DNA from 3 places in the Kitasatospora sp. NPDC092948 genome. Region 1 is predicted to be linked to each of the others. Evidence: riboswitches for the same ligand, from Rfam matches in the RefSeq annotation. Region 1 holds a riboswitch; each other region holds the start of a gene.
What was found. Region 1 has a riboswitch for cobalamin ahead of ACIQF6_RS23870 (CoA-acylating methylmalonate-semialdehyde dehydrogenase). Riboswitches for the same ligand answer to the same signal wherever they lie in the genome.
Positions count from the first base shown of each region.

Region 1 (4,053 bases):
GAAGCTCGCGCCCTCCTTGACCCCGGAGGGCCAGCGCGAGGTGACGGTCCGGGTACGGGTGTAGAAGCGGATCGCGTCCGGGCCGTGCTGGTTGAGGTCGCCGAACGCGGAGCGCTTCCAGCCGCCGAAGGTGTGGTAGGCGACCGGGACCGGGATGGGGACGTTCACCCCGACCATGCCGGTGTTCACCCGGCGGGCGAAGTCGCGGGCGGTGTCGCCGTCCCGGGTGAAGATCGCCACGCCATTGCCGAACTCGTGCTCGCTCGGCAGGCGCAGCGCCTCCTCGTAGTCGGCGGCCCGGACCACGAGCAGGACGGGGCCGAAGATCTCCTCGCGGTGGATCCGCATGTCCGAGGTGACCCGGTCGAAGAGGGAGGCCCCGAGGAAGAACCCGTCCTCGTGCCCGTCCAGACTGAAGTCCCTTCCGTCGACCACGAGTTCGGCGCCCTCGGCGACTCCGCCGGCCAGGTGCCCGCGGACCCGCTCCACCGCGTCGCGGCCGACCAGCGGGCCGAAGTCCGCCGCCGGGTCGTCCGACCGGCCGACCTTCAGCGCGGCGATCCGCTCGACCAGCTTGGCCACCAGGGCGTCCGCGGTCTCCTCCCCCACCGGGACGGCGACCGAGATCGCCATGCAGCGCTCCCCGGCCGAGCCGTAGCCGGCCCCGATCAGCGCGTCCGCGGCCTGGTCGAGGTCGGCGTCCGGCATCACGACCAGGTGGTTCTTCGCCCCGCCGAAGCACTGCGCCCGCTTGCCGTGGGCGGCGGCGGTGGCATAGACGTACTGGGCGATCGGGGTGGAGCCGACAAAGCCGACCGCCTGCACCCGCGGGTCCTCCAGCAGCGTGTCGACGGCCTCCTTGTCGCCGTTGACCACGTTCAGCACGCCCGGCGGCAGGCCCGCCTCCAGGAACAGCTCCGCCAGGCGCAGCGGCACCGAGGGGTCGCGCTCGGACGGCTTGAGGACGAAGGCGTTGCCGCAGGCCAGGGCGGGCGCGGCCTTCCACAGCGGGATCATCGCGGGGAAGTTGAACGGGGTGATGCCGGCGACCACGCCGAGCGGCTGGCGCATCGAGTACACGTCGATGCCGGTGCCGGCGTTGTCGGTGAACTCGCCCTTCAGCAGGTGCGGGATGCCGGCGGCGAACTCGACGACCTCCAGGCCGCGTTGGAGATCGCCGTGGGCGTCGGCGACGGTCTTGCCGTGCTCGCCGGACAGCAACCGGGCGAGGTCGTCCTTCTCCTGCTCGACGAGCTGCAGGAAGCGCAGCATGACCCGGGCCCGCCGCTGCGGGTTCCAGGCGGCCCACTCGGGCTGCGCCTGGGCCGCGTCGGCGATCACGGCCTCGACCTCGGCCCGGCTCGCCAGCGGCACCCGCGCCTGCACGCGGCCGGTGTTCGGGTCGTAGACGTCGCCGAAGCGGCCGGAGGCGCCGGCGACCCGCTTGCCGGCGATGTAGTGGGTCAGTTCTCGGACCATTGGTTCCTTCTCTCATCCGGGGTGGTGCGGAGAGGAGGAGTGGAGACCGCCGGCGCCGGGTGGGCGCACGGCGGCGGGGTCGCCGCACGGACGCGGCGGCCTGACACGCCGTCAGTGCGCTGTGGCCCCAACGGACTTCGACGGGGGACGGCTCGGGGTGGTGGCGGTACGGGAGCAGCCCGGGGTCATGGCGTGTCGTCTCCATCCTCGTGGAAAACACGGAACACCCGCGGCCGGTATCCTGACTCCCGGATCGACGCCCGCCTCCCGGCCTTCCCGGCTGGCTGCCAGTGGCCTTCATCTGCGAAGACGGACTCCCCGGTCACAGTGGCGGGACCGTGCCGGACTCACACCGGCTTCCCTGACACCGCGGACCTGTCGTCGACCATATAGTTGGACGTCCTAGTAAGTCCAGGGCATCCGTGCGCGGGCCGGATCCGACCGCCCGGGAGCCGCCCTCCACCGCGCCACGTTGCGGACGGCCCGCAGCCGCGGTGTCGTACAGGTGTACCGGATGTCTTCTCCGGGGAGCCGCCGTGTCCGCCCGCAGGGACCGCCCGGATCGTCCCCGAGCGTCGCAGGCCCACCGAAGCGATCCGAATCGAAGGGAACGAACCCCCATGATCACCGTCACCGCCTACGCCGCACCCGCTGCCAAGGCCCCGCTGGAGCGCACGCTCGTCGAGCGCCGCCCGGTCGGCGAGCACGACGTGCTGATCGACATCGCCTTCGTCGGCATCTGCCACACCGACATCCACCAGGTCCGCGAGGGCTGGGGCGCGGCCTCCTTCCCGATGGTCCCGGGGCACGAGATCACCGGGGTCGTCGCCGAAGTCGGCCCCGGGGTGAGCGGGTTCGCGGTCGGCGACCGGGTCGGCGTCGGCTGCATGGTCGACTCCTGCCGGGTGTGCGAGAACTGCCGGGCCGGGCTGGAGCAGTACTGCGCCGACGGCCCGGTGTGGACGTACAACGCCGTCGGCCGGGACGGCCGGATCACCTACGGCGGCTTGGCACAGAAGATCGTCGTCGACCGGAACTACGTCGTGCGCATCCCGGACGCCCTCCCGCTCGACGCCGCCGCCCCCCTGCTGTGCGCGGGCATCACCACCTACTCGCCGCTGCGGCACTGGAACATCGGCCCGGGCAAGAAGGTCGCCGTCGTCGGACTCGGCGGACTCGGCCACCTCGCCGTGAAGCTCGCACACGCACTCGGCGCCGAGGTGACCGTGCTGTCGCAGTCGCTGCGCAAGAAGGACGACGGCCTGCGGCTGGGCGCCGACCACTACCGCGCCACCGCCGACCCGGCCACCTTCGAGCAGCTCGCAGGAAGCTTCGACCTGATCCTCAACACCGTCTCCGCCCCGCTCGACCACCCCGCCTTCTTCTCCCTGCTGCGCACCGACGGAACCCTGGTCAACCTGGGCCTCCCCGAGGAGGCGCTGCCCGTCGACCTCCGCGCCCTGGTCGGCGATCGGCGCAGCCTGAGCAGTTCGAGCATCGGCGGCATCGCCGAGACCCAGGAGATGCTGGACTTCTGCGCCGAGCACGGCGTGGTCGCCGAGATCGAGACGATCCCCGCCGAACAGGTCAACGACGCGTACGCGCGGGTGCTGGCGGGCGATGTGCGCTACCGCTTCGTCATCGACGCCGAGACGCTCTGACCCACCGTCAGATCGCGCCACGCTGCCACCCCGCCGCACCCCGAAGCCCGACGCCCCGTCACCCCGCCGCACGGTGCCGCCTCGGCGGGAGCGGCCGCAGCGCTGCCTACAGTGGAGCCATGACCGATCGGCATCCCACGTCGGCCTTCCACGCCGCCAACACCGACCCGGCGGTCACCGGCCGGCTGATCGCCGCGCTGGACGCCCAGGCCGCCAACACCGGCGTGCGCCGGCTGCGCGCGTGGGCCCGCGCGGGTCTCGCCGCGGCGTCCGGCGAGCGGGCGCTGGACGTCGGGTCCGGCACCGGCTCGGAGACCCAGGTGCTCGCCGAGGACGTCGGCCCGGACGGCTCCGCGACCGGCGTGGATCCCCATCCCGGCCTGCGGGCCGACGCGGAGCGGCGGGCCGCGGAGGCCGGTAGCCGGGCCCGCTTCGTGGACGGTGACGCGCTCGCCCTGCCCTTTCCCGACGCGGGCCTGGACGTCGTCCGGTGCGAACGCGTCCTCCAGCACCTGTCCGAACCGGCGCGGGCCGTCGCCGAGATCGCCCGGGTGCTGCGGCCGGGCGGCCGGGTCGCGCTGCTCGACACCGACTGGACCACCTTCCTGCTGCACCCCGTGGACCCTGCGGTCCTGCCCGCGCTGGCCACCGTCGCCCGGGGCACCGCCGCCACCCCGGACGCCGGACGCCGCCTCACCCAGTGGCTCGCCGACGCGGGCCTGAGCGTCGACCGGACCGGCGCCGACGTCCTCCTGCAAGACCCCCGCGCCGTCAGCCGGCCGATCGTGCACGGCCTGGCCGGCACGGCCCTGACCCGGGGCCTGATCTCCGAGGAGCAGCGCGACCGGCTGTACGCCGACCTCACGGCCGCCGCCGACCGGGGCGCGTTCCACCTCTCGGTGACGATGTTCGC
Region 1 covers NZ_JBIVPU010000008.1:221,554-225,606, reverse strand. The annotation lists gene ACIQF6_RS23870 (CoA-acylating methylmalonate-semialdehyde dehydrogenase) at 1-1,479, opposite strand, end outside; cobalamin riboswitch at 1,693-1,884, opposite strand; gene ACIQF6_RS23865 (NAD(P)-dependent alcohol dehydrogenase) at 2,100-3,140, shown strand; gene ACIQF6_RS23860 (methyltransferase domain-containing protein) at 3,260-4,053, shown strand, end outside.

Region 2 (4,053 bases), on a different contig from region 1:
TCGAGCTTGCGGCTGAGCGTGGCGAAGGACAGGCCGGTGACGCCGCTGAGGGCCTGCGCGGAGGCCCGCACGTCCGACCTGCGGTCGTCCAGGTCCGCCGCCACCGCGAAACCGCCGTCCGGGTTCTGCTGCCCGGCCAGGAACTCGGTGGCCCGGGCGATCTGGCGGGCGTACGTGCCCTCGCGCAGGCTCAGGCCCTGGATGGCGAGACCGGCGGAGTTGACCGAGTCGCCCGCCGTGCCGGGGAACCCGCCGTCGGCCTTCTGCTGGGCGGCCAGCCAGGCCACCGCCCGGTCCACCGCCGGCGCGTTGTCGGCCCCCGGGAGCAGGTCGAGGGCCATCGCCGCCATCGCGGTGGAGTCGACGTCCGGATCGGCGGAGGCCGGGATCAGGCTCGGCCAGGAGCCGTCCGGCCGCTGGAGGCTGCGCAGGAAGGCGATCGCGGGCGCGGCCCGCTCCGCGTCCCCGGCCCGCACCTGGGCGATCACGCCGAGGGACTGGGAGAACACCGACTGCGCCGACAGGTAGTTGCCCGGCGCCGCGCAGCCCGCCGCCACATCGGTGTGGTCGCAGATCAGCCGGTCGAGCGCGGCGATCAGGTCGTGCCCGCCGAAGTCGCGCGGGTCGCGGCCGGTGATCTCGGCGAGCAGCGCCTCCTTGCCGACCGAGCCGCCGCCGGCCCACTCGGTGCCGATCATCGTCCAGTCGTTGACGCCGCGGCCGGTGCCGTCCGCGCCCCGCTCGACGAAGTCGGTGATCCGGCGCAGCGCCGCGTCGTCGGTGCCGGTGGCGGCGAGCGCGTACGCGGTGTCGATGGTCAGGCCGAAGTCGGCCCACCCGGAGTCCGGGAAGGCCTCGTAGTAGTGGCCGTCCAGCAGCCGGGACCGGTCGGTCAGGAAGGCGCCCGCCTTCGCCAGGTCGGGGGTGCGGGTCGGCTGCGGGGTGTTCAGCCGCCGCAGCACGGTGGCCGGGTCGGTGCCCGTGAACGCCAGGATCGCCTGCTCGGTGGCGGGCGCTTCGGAGTCCGGCGTCCACTCGTCGGGGCCGACGCCGCCGTCGGCGTTCTGCCGGGCCGCCACCCAGGCGGTCGCCCGGTCGGCCTCGGCGGTGCGGCCGGCCGCGCGCAGGCCCTGGGCCGCCGCGCCGGTGGAGAAGACGTCGGCGGTGCCTCCGGCGTACGGCAGGAACGAGCCGTCGGCCTGCTGCGCCCGGACCAGCCAGTCCACGCCCTTCGTGACCAACTCCTGCTGGCCGCCCGCGCGTTGGAGGGCGATCACGGCCATGGCGGTGGTCAGCGGGTCGGACTCGCAGTACTGCCCCGGAGTGATCATCGTGCCGGCGAAGCCGCCGTCGGTGCACTGGATCCGGGCGAACCGGTCCAGTACCGCGGGGGCCGGGACCACCCCGGCGCGGGCCAGGGCCAGCACGCCGAGCGCCTGGTTCCACGGGTTGGACGCGCCCTGGAAGTCGCCGGCCGCCGTGCACCGGCCGCCCTGCCCGGCGCTGTCGCAGACGTGGTCGGTGAGCGCGGCGATCAGGTCGCGCCCGCCGAACGCCCGCGGGTCGTCCCCGGTCGCCTCGGCGACCAGCGCCAGCATCGCGGCGGCCTGGGCCTCCGGCGCAGCGGCGGCGCCCTTCGGGTACACGAACGCGTCGGTGTGCGCGGCCAGGAACGCCGCCACCCGGCGCAGCGCCGCGTCCTGGGTGCCCGAGCCGGCCAGCGACAGCGCGGTCAGCGCGGTGCGCGGGTAGTCCGGCCCCTCGGACCACCAGTTCTCCATGTGGTCGCCGTCCACCAGCTGCGCCGCCAGCCAGGCCGCGGCGGCCGCCGGGTCGCCGGTGCGGGCGGGCGGGTTCGAGGTGGCGCTGCCGCTCGGGCTCGGGCTCGGGCTCGAACTCGGGCTGCTGGACGGGCTGTTGCTGCCGGAAGGGGAGGGGGAGGGGGTGGCGGAGTTCTTCGCCCGGACCTCGTCCGGGGTGAACCTCGGGCCGCCGCCCGCGCCGCCGAGATCGGTCGCGCCGTACACCCAGGCCTCGACCTCGCCGGGCTTCGGCTGCTGCGTCATCGCGCCGTACGCGCTGTACGTCCAGCCGGTCGCGCCCGGCGCGGCGATCCAGTACGACCAGTAGGCGGTGGCCTGCGGGGTGGTGGTGCAGGGTTCGGTGGCCGGGGTCGGGTACTGGGTGCCGGTGGAGAACGTGTCGGTGCCGATCCGGCAGATGAAGCCCGGGCCGTCGTGCACCGTGCCGGTGGTGGTGAACCCGGCGTTGTGCAGCAGGTTCATGCCGGTGGTCGGGTGGGCGTCGCAGCCGCGCACCACGCCGCCGCCCCAGGGCGAGAAGTCGACCGCGACGATCGCGCCGGTGGTGGCGGTGCACTGCTCGATCGGGTCGGCGGCGGCCGTGCCCGGGTGGCCGAGCAGCAGCGCGCCGGTGGCGGTGGCCGCGACGGCCGTGGCGAGCAGGACGGCGGCCGGGCGGCGACCGCGTCCGACGTGCGTGTCCGTGGTGGTGTGACTGACCCTCACCGGCATACTCCCTGATCGGGTCGTGGCGGGGTGAGCGGGCAGCGGACGGTGGCGGGCCCCCGTACCGGCTGCGTCGTATTCCGCGACGACGCATGTGCGCTGAACGAACCCTCGGGGCAGGCATTCCGGCTCTCCCGTCGCGGTGGGACGGGACTACGGTTGCGGGTCAGCGCCGGATTCGGACCGGCTTCCCCTGCTGCCGAGGATGAAAAACCCGTTCATCAGACCACGCGGCATGAGGGACCGTCAACGCTTCCGGACCGGCGGCGGATTGGCGGGGCACGGGCCCCCAGCAGGCGTCGGACGTGGGCCTCTTGGCAGGCGGGCAAGGGTAGTTGAACATGTAACCACGTGAGTCGCGCGCCTTCGCGTCCGTCCGACAAGGAGACAGCCATGCCCGCATCCGGTCCGAAGAGCCTCACCGCCGCCGTCGCCACCGGCGCCGCCCTGCTGCTCGGCGGCGCCCTCGCTCAGCCCGCCGCCGCCGTCGACCTGCCGCATGCCTCCGTCGCGTACTTCACCACCGGCAGCGACCTGACGGGCGCCCAGTTCGCCGTCGACACCGCCGCAGGCTGCCACAACCTGCCCGCCGCCGCGAACTCCGCCGTGAACTTCACCGCCGCCGACGTCACGGTGTACTTCAACGCCGACTGCCGCACCGGCGCGCCCGGCCGGGCCGGCGACCTCGCCTACGGACTGGGCAGCCTGCACTGGGCCAACCTCCCCTACGCGGGCCTGAGTTACCGGGTCAACGGCTGACCCGGTCCGCGGGGTGGCCCGGCTGCCGGGTCAGCGGCCGAGCCGGTCCGAGGGGCGGCCCGACTGCCGGGGCAGCGGGTGATCCGCGGGGGTGACCCGCCGCCGACGGGGCGTCATGTTGCCTTCGTCACCCTGTCGGGCGGCGCGGCGGGTGCGGTAGCGTCCCGGTGGCCGTGCGGGGGAATCCGGTGGAAATCCGGGACTGACGCGCAGCGGTGTGGGCCCAGAACCCTTCCGGTCGATCGTGCCGGGAGCCCGGTCGGGGCCCGAGTCCGAATGCCCGCCGGCCGTGCACCACGAGCGACAGCCACCCACGCGACCCGGGCGGCGGCCGCCCCGCCGCCGCGCCCGCGGACAGGCAGGGGCCCGGTCGGCCGTCCCGACCCAAGGAGTCCCGCCGTGTCCCTCCGCCATGCTTCCCGTGCCGCCGCCGTCGCCCTCGCGGCCGGCACCCTGCTGGCCGCCGCCGTCCCGGCCCACGCGACCGCGAGCCCGGCCCAGATCGCCACCTCCAAGGCCAACGGCGTCGCCTACCTGAAGACCCTGCAGGCCGCCGACGGCAGCTACGCCTCCGGCGGCCTGTCCAACGAATGGGCGTTCAGCGCGTTCGCCGCCGCCGGCACCGCCGCCGTGGACCTCCTCCCCGGCACCGACCCGAGCAAGAACGCCCGCACCGTGTACCGCGGCCAACTCGCCGCGAGCAGCTGGCCGAGCGCCTCCCCGGTGGTCACCGACTACGAGCGGGCCATCCTCAACTCCTATGCGG
Region 2 covers NZ_JBIVPU010000005.1:430,862-434,914, reverse strand. The annotation lists gene ACIQF6_RS18985 (prenyltransferase/squalene oxidase repeat-containing protein) at 1-2,528, opposite strand, end outside; cobalamin riboswitch at 2,626-2,774, opposite strand; gene ACIQF6_RS18980 (hypothetical protein) at 2,922-3,287, shown strand; cobalamin riboswitch at 3,466-3,569, shown strand; gene ACIQF6_RS18975 (prenyltransferase/squalene oxidase repeat-containing protein) at 3,687-4,053, shown strand, end outside.
Region 2: another riboswitch for cobalamin. It lies ahead of ACIQF6_RS18985 (prenyltransferase/squalene oxidase repeat-containing protein); the one in region 1 lies ahead of ACIQF6_RS23870 (CoA-acylating methylmalonate-semialdehyde dehydrogenase).

Region 3 (4,053 bases), on a different contig from region 1:
GCGTCCGGGCCGCACTCCGCCGACAGGGCAGCCGTCTTGCCCGGCAGCCACTCCAGGTTGCCGTGCTTGCCCAGGTGCACCACCGCGTGCGCACCGAACCCGCCGTCCGCCTCGGCCGCCGCGATCCACCGGTACGCCGCCAGGTAGTGGTGGCTCGGCGGCAGGTCCGGGTCGTGGTAGATCGCCACCGGGTTCTCGCCGAACCCGCGCGGCGGCTGAATGAGGACCAGCAGATTGCCCGAGCGCAGACCCGCCAGCACGAGGTCGCCGTCCGGGTTCTGCGAACGGTCCACGTACAGCTCGCCCGGCGCCGGACCCCAGTGCTCCTCGACCTGCTCGCGCAGCGCCGCCGGCAGCGTCGCGTACCAGCGGCGGTAGTCGGCGGCCGGGATGCGCACCGGGTTGCGGGCCAGCTGATCCTCCGTCAGCCACGCCTGGTCGTAGCCGCCGGCCTCGATCAGCGCGTGGATCAGCGCATCGCCCTCGTGCTGGTGGTCGGTCGCGGTGTGCAGACCCGGCAGGCTGTCACCCAGGTCCATGCCCTCCGCGCGCAGCCGCTCCAGCAGCCGGATCGCCGACGCCGGAGTGTCCAGACCGACCGCGTTGCCGACCCGGGCATGCTTGGTCGGATAAGCCGACAGAACCAGGGCGAGACGACGCTCGGACGCCGGCGTGTGCCGCAGCCGGGCGTGCCGCACCGCGATGCCCGCCACCCGCGACGCACGCTCCGGGTCCGCCGCGTACACCGTAAGCCCGTCCTGGTCGACCTCCTTGAAGGAGAACGGAACGGTGATCAACCGGCCGTCGAACTCCGGGACGGCGATCTGCGTCGCGGTGTCCAGCGGCGACAGCCCGTCGTCGCTGCCCTCCCACTGCGCCCGCGACCAGGTCAGGCACAGCGCCTGCATGATCGGCCGGTCCAACGCCGCCAACGCCCCGGCGTCCCACGCCTCTTCGTCACCACCGGCCTGCGCATCGGCCGGCCGGGTGCCGCCCGCCGCCAGCACCGTCGTCACGATCACATCGGCCGCGCCCAGCTCCGCCAGCAACTCCGGCTCCGCACCGCGCAGCGACGCGCAGAAATACGCGCGGGCCTGCGCACCCTGCTCCTCGATCGCTCGGCAGAGCGTCTCCACGAACGCCGTGTTGCCGCTCATGTGGTGCGCCCGGTAGTACAGCACCGCGACCCGAGGGCCTTCGTGCGACGCGGGCGTGGCGGGCTCCGCCGAGGCGGACGCGGGATGCTCCGGCGAGGAGGCGCGCTCCGCCGAGGTGCGGGCGGTGCGCTCCAGCGGACCCCAGGACGGGGCCGACGCCGGCGGCGCGAAACCGTGACCGGTCAGCAGCACCGTGTCCGACAGGAACGCGCCCAGCTCCGCCAGGTTCGCCGGACCGCCGTGCGCCAGGTACGCGTGCGCCTCCGCCGCGATGCCCGCCGGCACCGTCGACAACTCCATCAGCTGCGCGTCCGGCGCCTGCTCACCCGTCAGCACCACCACCGGACGCGGCCCCGCGAGCAGCGCGTCCAGCCCCTCCTGCCACGCCCGGCGCCCGCCCAACAGGCGCACCACGACCAGCTCGACACCGTCCAGCAGTTCCGGCAGATCGGCAGGGTCCAGCCGGGCCGGATTGCCCCACCGGAACCGCACCGGACCGCTCGACGCCCGGGCACTCAACAGGTCCGTGTCGGACGTGGACAGCAGCAGGATCATGCGAAAGCCCTCCCGGGCGTCTCGAACAGCGCGGACAACCCGGTCGTGGGAACACAGATGCGGTCGAGGACGCGGAGAGGCCCGACGGGGACAGAGCCCACGGGCACCCGCCAGGATGCGGGCATGCGGCAGCGCATGGCACAGGCCTTCCTCGGGGTCCTCGCCCCGGGCAGTGGAGGACGGCCGGAGTTCCTGGCTCCCACGGCTCACTGAGCCGCGGTCACAGTGGCGGGACCGCACCGGATTCTCACCGGACTTCCTCCGCTGTGCCGTCGCTGGCAGCGGACACCCCGAGAGGTGCCCGCCAGCATCGTACGGGTTGATGGCGCGTCGGGGGAGTGTGACGTGCGCCGCGCACCCGAAACGCCCGCCGCCGTCGCCCGAACCCCGCCCTGAGCTGGGCGTTCGTCCGGCCCACACCCCCGGGCGGCGACGGCCGGGACATCGGCACGACCCGCGGCCATGGGTATGCTCGCCGCCATGCCACCCACACCCGACGCCTTCGCGGCACCCATCGTCGGGCCCGACCGAGGCCGCGCCGACGCCTGCCCCGGCGCGCTCCGCCTGCACCCCGCCGAGGACGGCCACCTCGCCCGACTCCGGCTACCGGGCGGCTACTTGACGTACCGTCAGATGCTTGCGGTGGCCGACGCGGCCGACACGCTCGGCGACGGCGACATCGAGATCACCTCCCGCGGCAACCTCCAGCTGCGCGGCCTGCCCGAGCACTGCGCCGACGACCTCGCCGAACGGCTGCGCACCGTCGGCCTGCTGCCCTCCGACACCCACGAACGCGTCCGCAACATCGTCGCCTCACCGCTGGCCGGCCTCGACGGAAACGGCTGCCCCGACGTCGACCTGCCGCACTGGGTACGAGAGTTGGACGCCTCCCTGTGCGCCGCGCCATGGGCCGCCCGACTCTCCGGCAAATTCCTGTTCGCCCTCGACGACGGCCGCGGCGACACCGCCGCCCTCGACGCCGATGTGACCTTGATCGCAGTCGGCGACGGCCGCGCCCTGCTGCGCCTCGGCCGCGCCCACCGCGCCACCACCGTCGACCACCCCGTGTCCGCCGCGCTGTACGCCGCCCGGCACTTCCTCGACCTGGCCGACGGACGCGCCTGGCACCTGCGCGAAGTCCAGGCCGAACTGCCCGACGGTGACGTTCCGCTGCCGCGATTCGCCGGCGAACGGCCCGCGCTGGGCATGGTCGCGAGCGCTGTTCCGGCCGGGAGCGCCGTTTCTGGGGGGAGCGCCGTTTCCGGGGGGAGTGTCGGCCTCGGGGGGAGCGCTGTCTCGGTCGGGCTGAGGTTCGGGCGGGCGAGCAGTTCGCAGTGGCGGCTGCTGGCCGAGGTGCTCGGGCCGGACGGCGGCGAGAGCGTACGGCTGACGCCGTGGCGCGGCGTCGTCGTGCCCTCGGCCGGGGCTGGATTTGCGGCCGACGCGCTGCCGCGGCTCGCCGAGGCCGGCTTCCGGGTCGAGTCCGGCGGCCCCTGGGAGGGGGTCAGCGCCTGCACCGGCCTGCCCGGCTGCGGGAAAGCGCTTGCCGACGTCCGCGCGCAGGCCACCCGCACCATCGCCACCGTCCCCGCCGAAGGCCTGCCCGTGCACTGGTCCGGCTGCGAACGCCGCTGCGGACACCCCGCCGGACGCTGGGTCGACGTGCTGGCCACCGCCACCGGACACCGCATCGCCGTGGACGGCCGGGTCCGAGAGATCGGCACGGTTCGGGAGACCGGCTCGGACGGCCCGACCGCGAGCGCCGCGACCGCGAGCGACGTGACAACGAGTGACACGACTCCGAGCGCCACGGCCGCCAGCGCCGCGACAGCGAATGCCGCGACAGCGAACGCTGCGACGACGAGCGACGTGACAGCGAACGACGCGACGACGAACGACGCGACGACGAACGACGTGACAACGAACAACCTCGCCGAGGCAGTCGCCGAGGCGCGCAATGCCGAATGGCGGAGGACCGCATGATCGACTACGAGAAGGACGGCGCGGCCATCTACCGCCAGTCCTTCGCCACCATCCGCGCCGAGGCCGACCTCGCCGCGCTGCCCGCCGACGTGGCCCAGGTCGCGGTGCGGATGATCCACGCCTGCGGCATGACCGACCTGGTCGAGGACCTGCTCTGGTCGCCGAACGTGGTCGCCGACGCCCGCCGCGCGCTGCGCGCCGGTGCGCCGATCCTCTGCGACGTCAACATGGTCGCCAGCGGCGTCACCCGAAAGCGGCTGCCCGCCGACAACGAGGTGATCTGCACCCTCACCGACCCGTCGGTGCCCGAACTCGCCCGCACCATGGGCACCACCCGCAGCGCCGCCGCCATGGAACT
Region 3 covers NZ_JBIVPU010000001.1:1,064,286-1,068,338, forward strand. The annotation lists gene cobN (cobaltochelatase subunit CobN) at 1-1,712, opposite strand, end outside; cobalamin riboswitch at 1,882-2,020, opposite strand; gene cobG (precorrin-3B synthase) at 2,193-3,695, shown strand; gene ACIQF6_RS04360 (precorrin-8X methylmutase) at 3,692-4,053, shown strand, end outside.
Region 3: another riboswitch for cobalamin. It lies ahead of cobN (cobaltochelatase subunit CobN); the one in region 1 lies ahead of ACIQF6_RS23870 (CoA-acylating methylmalonate-semialdehyde dehydrogenase).